DNA from 2 places in the Actinoplanes friuliensis DSM 7358 genome. Region 2 is predicted to be linked to the other one. Evidence: riboswitches for the same ligand, from Rfam matches in the RefSeq annotation. Region 2 holds a riboswitch; the other holds the start of a gene.
The links. A riboswitch is a leader RNA that binds a small molecule or an ion and turns the genes downstream of it on or off. The one in region 2 is predicted to bind cobalamin.
Positions count from the first base shown of each region.

Region 1 (3,625 bases), 380 kb from region 2:
CCGGGCTCCCGCAACCGCGCTCACAACCGACCCAATGCACGGGCAGGCCCTCGCCCGCGGTGGTCGCGGCATCGGCGTCCGCGCGCACGTCGGCCAGCGATTTCGCGCAGCCCGGCCGCCCGGCGCAGGCGCTCACACCCACCCAGCGCGAGCCCGCCGACACCTCCAGCCCGGCGTCCCGCAGCGCTTCCACCCAGCCCTCGACCTCGGACGCGGGCAGATCGGGCACGACGATCCCGCGCCACGGCGTCACGACCAGGGCCGCGGCCCCCGACAAAACCTTCATCTGTACGGCGGTGAGGCGCCCCAGCGGCACCAGCGCACCGACGGCCCGGCGCCCGTCCGGCTGGGCGATGGCCCCGATCGGCTCGCGCACCGGCGGCCGAGTGAGGCGAACACGCTCACCCAGGCTCCGGCCCAGCGTGGCGGCAGTGCGTGCGGCGACCCGGGCCGGGCCGTCCGTCAGCTCCCGCACCCGCCAAGCCACACGATCCGCCCCTTGCTGCTGGGCGGTGCGCTCGTCCAGGAATGCGTGGGCGGCCGCCAGCAGCGCCGGGATCACCTCGCCGGTCGGCACCCGCAGGCCGGCGTCGGTGCCCGCGAAGAGGATCGCCACGTCGCCCTGATCGGGGAGCGGCAGCGCTGCCACGTCAGCCGGGAACGCCACGTCCCCCGCGCCGCTGTCGAGCGCAAAAAGGAACCTTCCGGGCAGCGACGCGAGCCGGGGATCCGCGCACAGCGCCTGGTCCAGTCCGGCCACGTCCGGGCCGCCGGCCAGTGGGGACGCGGCTATGTTGCGTACCAGCTCGTGGGTGTCGGAGGGCAGGAGGCCCGCCGAGCGCAGGCGGGCCGCGAGCTGGTCCACCGGAACGTCTTCGAGGGCTCTGAGCTGGAGATTGGCCCGGCTGGTCAGCTCGGCGTGGCCGTCACCCCACTGCTGGGCCAGGACCCGCAGCGCCGCCAGCTGCGCACCGGTCAGCCGCCCACCCGGCAGGCGGACGCGCGCCAGCGGCCCGTCGGCTGCGGCGTGCAACCGCAGGGCGCCCGGGCAGGCGTCCGCATCGGCACGTGGTGATGGCTGAGGCACGGCCCGGATACTACGGATCGGGCCCGACACTTTCCCGGCGACGGTCGGCATCGTCACACCGGCCACCCCGCCTTGACGTCACCCTCACCGGTCGCAAGAGTGGGAGTCCACGTGCGGCGACGCCGCGGAGGAAGCCGGTGCGAGTCCGGCGCGGTCCCGCCACTGTCACAGGGTCCTGATAGACCTTGCAGCCAGGAACTCCGGTCGCCGTGAATTCCTTCGACCCGGGGCGCGGACCCCGAGGGGAGAGCCGTGTTTCTGCTGCTGTCGACGTCCGACACCGACCTGCTGAGCGCCCGTGCCAGCGGCGCCGATTACCGCCTGGCCAATCCGGCCCGCACCGCGGTCGCCGACCTGCCCGCCCTGCTCGACGGGGCCGAGCTGGTCGTCGTCCGCATCCTCGGCGGGCGCCGGGCCTGGGAGGAGGGCCTCGACGCGCTGCTCGCCGGGCCTGTCCCGGTGGTGGTCCTCGGTGGCGAGCAGGCCCCCGACGCCGACCTGATGAAGCTGTCGACCGTGCCCGCGGGGGTGGCGGCCGAGGCGCACGGCTACCTGGCCTACGGCGGCGCGGACAATCTGGCGGCGCTGCACGACTTCCTCTCCGACACGATCCTCCTGACCGGTCACGGGTTCGCCGCGCCCGTGCCCGCGCCCGACTGGGGTCTGCTGCCGCGCGATGCCGCCGACACCACGGGCCCGACGGTCGCGGTGCTCTACTACCGCGCGCACCACATGGCCGGAAACACGAACTTTGTCGAGGCCCTCTGCCAGGCCCTCGAGGCCAAGGGCGCACGGCCACTGCCGATCTTCACGGCCTCCCTGCGTACGGCGTCACCCGAGCTGCTCGCCGAGCTGCGCAAGGCGGACGCCCTGGTCGTGACCGTGCTCGCCGCCGGTGGCACCAAGCCCGCGACCGTGTCCGCCGGTGGCGACGACGAGGCGTGGGACGTCGGCGTGCTCGCCGACCTCGACGTGCCGATCCTGCAGGGCCTGTGCCTGACCAGCAGCCGCGCCGCGTGGGAGGCCAGCGACGACGGTCTGTCCCCGCTGGACGCGGCGACGCAGGTGGCGATCCCCGAGTTCGACGGCCGGATCATCACCGTGCCGTTCTCGTTCAAGGAGATCGACCCCGACGGGCTCTCCGTCTACGTGCCGGATCCCGAGCGTGCCGCACGGGTCGCCGGCATCGCCGTCGCCCACGCCCGGCTGCGGCACATCCCGCCGGCCGAGCGGCGGATCGTGGTCATGCTCTCCGCGTACCCGACCAAGCATTCGAGGATCGGTAATGCCGTCGGGCTCGACACTCCGGTCTCGACGGTCCGCCTGCTCCAGGCCATGCAGGAGCGCGGTTACCAGGTCGGGGAGTTTCCGGGAGTGGCCGAGAGTGACGGCGACAAGCTCATCCACGCGCTGATCGCGGCCGGTGGTCAGGACCCGGACTGGCTGACCGAGGACCAGCTCGCCGGCAACCCGGTCCGCATCTCCGGCGACTCGTACCGTTCGTGGTTCGCGACGCTGCCGGCCGACCTGCGCGAGTCGATGGAGCAGCACTGGGGGCAGGCGCCCGGTGAGCTCTACGTCGACCAGGACGACATCGTGCTCGCCGCCCTGCGCGGTGAGAACGTCGTCGTGATGGTCCAGCCGCCGCGGGGTTTCGGTGCCAACCCGGTCGCGATCTACCACGACCCGGATCTGCCGCCGAGCCATCACTACCTCGCTGCGTACAGGTGGGTGGCCGAGGAGTTCGGCGCGCACGCGGTCGTGCACGTCGGTAAGCACGGCAACCTCGAATGGCTGCCCGGCAAGAACGTCGGCATGTCCGCCTCGGACGGCACCGACGCGGCCCTCGGTGACCTGCCGCTGATCTACCCGTTCCTGGTCAACGACCCGGGCGAGGGCACCCAGGCCAAGCGCCGCGCCCACGCCACCCTGGTCGACCACCTGATCCCGCCGATGGCCCGCGCCGAGTCGTACGGCGACGTCGCCCGGCTCGAGCAGTTGCTCGACGAGCACGCCAACATCGCCGCCCTCGACCCGGCGAAGCTGCCCGCGATCCGCGCCCAGATCTGGACGCTGATCCAGGCGGCCAAGATGGACCACGACCTCGGACTCGACAACCGCCCCGACGACGAGGAGTTCGACGAGTTCATCCTCCACGTCGACGGCTGGCTCTGCGAGATCAAGGACGTGCAGATCCGCGACGGCCTGCACATCCTCGGCGCCGCCCCGACCGGCGAAGCCCGGGTCAACCTGGTGCTCGCGATGCTGCGCGCCCGGCAGATGTGGGCCGGTCAGGTCGCCGCCCTGCCAGGTCTGCGCGAGGCGCTGGGCCTGGCCGAGGAGGCGTCCACCGCCGAGACCGACGCTGTCGAGGCGCAGGCTCACGCGCTGGTTGCCGCCATGGAGGAGCGTGGCTGGGAACCGGCTGCCGCCGCGGAGGTCACCGACGACGAGACGGTGGCGAACGTCCTGCGTTTTGCCGCCACCGAGGTGGTGCCCCGGCTCGCGCGAACGACCGACGAGCTGACCAACGTCCTG
Region 1 covers NC_022657.1:7,409,912-7,413,536, reverse strand. Annotated here, with positions in the region: gene AFR_RS34130 (ferredoxin-like domain-containing protein) at 1-1,087, opposite strand, end outside; cobalamin riboswitch at 1,159-1,306, shown strand; gene cobN (cobaltochelatase subunit CobN) at 1,340-3,625, shown strand, end outside.
Region 1: another riboswitch for cobalamin. It lies ahead of cobN (cobaltochelatase subunit CobN); the one in region 2 lies ahead of AFR_RS35855 (ribonucleoside-diphosphate reductase subunit alpha).

Region 2 (3,625 bases):
CGCGGGGCCGAACGCCTGCTCGAGGCGCCCCCAGAAGTCTGTCAACCGCACGGAAAAAGCGTACCCGCGGTCCAAGGGCGGCCCCGGATGCGCTCCACCCTGAGACGCACATCACTATTTGTGAATGACAGTCGATGTTCTCGACCAGCCGACTTGGGCGTCACTGACGGGTCCGCACGCCCGATTCGCGCGAATTATCGGGCAGGCCGGCAGGTACGACCCGGAGGTCGCACCTTTCTTCGCTCTGGCCGATCCTGGCGATCCGCGCTCCTGGGAGGACCTGGCTGAGCTCGCCGGTCCCGGCACGGAGATGTCGATCTCCGCCCGACCGCCCGAGGATGCCGGCTGGGAGATCCGCGGGACCAGTACCGCGTTCCAGCTCATCGATGGCAAGGTGCCGGCAGCACTCGACTCCGAAGCCATTGTCCTGACGGTCGCCGACGTTCCGGACATGATCGATCTGGTGAGCCGGACCGAGCCGGGGCCGTTCCGCCCCCGCACCATCGAGCTGGGCACCTATCTGGGCATCCGGCAGCACGGACGGCTTGTCGCCATGGCGGGCGAACGACTGCATCCGCCCGGCTGGACGGAGATCAGCGCGGTGTGCACCGATCCCGCCCATCGCGGCCGGGGGTATGCCGCCCGCTTGGTCAGGGCCCTGGCGGCGGCGATCTACGACCGTGGCGAGCGGCCGTTCCTGCACACCATGGCCACCAACACACCGGCGAACAGGCTTTTCACCTCGCTCGGTTTTGTCCGGCGCAAGGAGAACACCACTGTGTCGTTGCGCGTACCGGTCAAGAAAGAGCGGCTGCCGCGATCTTGAGATCGTCGACCAGGCCCTGGTAGGCGGTGTCCCGGTCGTCGGCCCGCAGGACCGCCGATGGGTGGATCGTGGCCAGCGCCTTGGACTCGGCCACGGGGAAGTCCTGCGGTCGCTGCGCCGAGGCAGGCCAGGGCAGCAGCTCGCCTCGGGACTTCGTCACCCGGAACGACGGTCCGAAGAGGGCCTTCGCCGCCGTCGCGCCGAGCGCCACGACCAGATCCGGCTTGAGCAGGGAAAATTCGGCGACCAGCCAGGGCCGGCACGCGGTGATGTGCGCGGGACCGGGAGTCTGGTGGATGCGCCGCTTGCCGCGGAGCTCAAAACGGAAGTGCTTGACGGTGTTGGTCAGGTAGATCGTCGACGGGTCGATGCCGGCGTCGCCGACCGCGTCGCGCAGCAGCCGGCCGGCCGGTCCGACGAACGGCAGTCCCTGCTGATCCTCGATGTCGCCGGGCTGCTCGCCGACAAAAACGAGGCGGGCGTGGGCAGCACCGCGGCCGAAGACCACCTGGGTCGCGTCCTCGTAGAGCTCGCAGCCGCGGCATCCGGGCGCCGCGGATTTCAGCTCGTCGAGGGTGTGCGTATCGGCGGGGACGAACTCCTGAGCCCCCGGCGGGGCTTGTGTTGTTGCCATGGACACGTTTCTACCCCCATCCGCCCGGTCCACGCGTGAGTCCTCACCTGAACGAGCACGATTCGACACGCCGACACGACATGTGGGGTTGCGCGTTTCGAGTCGCACCTAGATATGGTGTTGCTGCAGCTGGTTCGGACGTCCCGACGGGACGTCCGAGGCAAGAGGGAACCCGGTGGAAAACCGGGACTGCCCCGCAGCGGTGAGTGGGAACGACCGCCGTCAACAGCACTGGGCCCCGGCCTGGGAAGCGACGGCCAGTAGGAGACCGGAGATCGGTCAGGCCCGCGAGTCCGAAGACCTGCCAGCGCACCGCACGCTTCCGCGTGCGGTGGTCCGAGGCCGCGTGGGACGGCCGACGCCACTGAGGTGTACGCGCTCGACATCGGCGTGTCCACCGGCGTCCTCCTGCGCGCCCGGAGACCACTTCGGAACGGGCTCGCGAGGAGAGAGTGTTCATGACGGTCACGCAGGAGAAGACTGCGTCCGAACCGGGCGTACCCGAGCAACGCAAACATGCGATGCAGGTTCGCAAGCGCAACGGCGACACCGAGTCGGTGGATGTCAACAAGATCGTCAAAGCGGTCGAGCGCTGGGTCGCCGACCTCGACGAGGTCGACCCGCTGCGGGTGGCGACCAAGACGATCAGCGGTCTCTACGACGGCGCAACCACGGCTGAGCTCGACAAACTGTCGATCCAGACGGCGGCGGAGCTGATCGGCGAGGAGCCGCAGTATTCGCGGCTGGCGGCGCGGCTGCTGGCGGCCTTCGTCGACAAGGAGGTCCGCGGTCAGGGCATCGCGAGCTTCAGCCAGTCCATCGCCCGCGGCCGTGCGGAAGGGCTTATCGGCGACGAGACCGCTGCTTTTGTCGCGAAGAACGCCCGCAAGCTCGACGACGCCGTCGACCTGACCGGTGACCTGCGGTTCGAGTATTTCGGCCTGCGGACCGTCGCCGACCGCTATCTGCTGCGGCACCCCGAGACGCGCCTGGTCGTGGAGACACCGCAGTACTGGCTGCTGCGGGTCGCCTGCGGCCTGTCCACGTCGGCGGGCGAGGCCATCGCGTTCTACCGGCTGATGTCGTCGCTGGCCTATCTGCCCAGCTCGCCGACGTTGTTCAACTCGGGCACGCGGCACACGCAGATGTCGTCGTGCTTCCTGGTGGACTCGCCGAAGGACGAGCTGGACTCGATCTACGAGCGGTACCAGCAGGTGGCGCGGCTGTCGAAATTTGCCGGCGGTATCGGCATCTCCTGGTCGCGGGTGCGCGGTCGCGGCGCCCTGATCCGCGGCACCAACGGCCAGTCCAACGGCATCGTGCCCTTCCTGCGGACGCTCGACTCCAGCGTCGCGGCGGTCAACCAGGGCGGACGTCGCAAGGGTGCGGCCTGCGTCTACCTCGAGCCGTGGCACCCCGACATCGAGGAATTCCTCGAACTGCGTGACAACACGGGAGAGGACGCCCGCCGCACCCACAACCTGAACCTGGCCAACTGGATCCCGGACGAGTTCATGCGCCGGGTCGAGGCCGACGAGATGTGGTCGCTGGTCGACCCGAGCGACGCCCCCGACCTGCCGGACCTTTACGGCGAGGAGTTCGAGCAGGCCTACCGGATCGCGGAGAAGAAGGCGGTCAAAACCGTCAAGGCCCGTGACCTGTACGGCCGGATGATGCGCACACTCGCGCAGACCGGCAACGGCTGGATGACCTTCAAAGACCCGTCGAACCGCCTCTCCAACCAGACCGGCCGCCCCGGCAACACCATCCACCTGTCGAACCTGTGCACCGAGATCCTCGAGGTCAGCTCCGACGACGAGACGGCGGTCTGCAACCTGGGCTCGATCAACCTCGGCGCACACCTGAGCGGCGGCGACGTGGACTGGGAGAAGCTGCGGGAGACGGTGCGGACCGCGGTTGTTTTCCTCGACCGGGTCATCGACATCAACTACTACCCGAGTGATCAGGCGGCGGCGAGCAACCCGCGCTGGCGTCCCATCGGGCTCGGGCTGATGGGTCTGCAGGACGCGTTCTTCTCGCTGCGGCTGCCTTTCGACTCCGCCGAGGCCAAGGAGCTCTCGACGCGCGTCTCGGAGGAGATCTATCTGACGGCGCTGGAGACCTCGGCCTCCCTGGCCGAACGCTTCGGCCCGCACCCCGCGTAC
Region 2 covers NC_022657.1:7,785,264-7,788,888, forward strand. Annotated here, with positions in the region: gene AFR_RS35840 (DUF3046 domain-containing protein) at 1-51, opposite strand, end outside; gene AFR_RS35845 (GNAT family N-acetyltransferase) at 125-826, shown strand; gene AFR_RS35850 (UdgX family uracil-DNA binding protein) at 798-1,460, opposite strand; cobalamin riboswitch at 1,574-1,782, shown strand; gene AFR_RS35855 (ribonucleoside-diphosphate reductase subunit alpha) at 1,919-3,625, shown strand, end outside.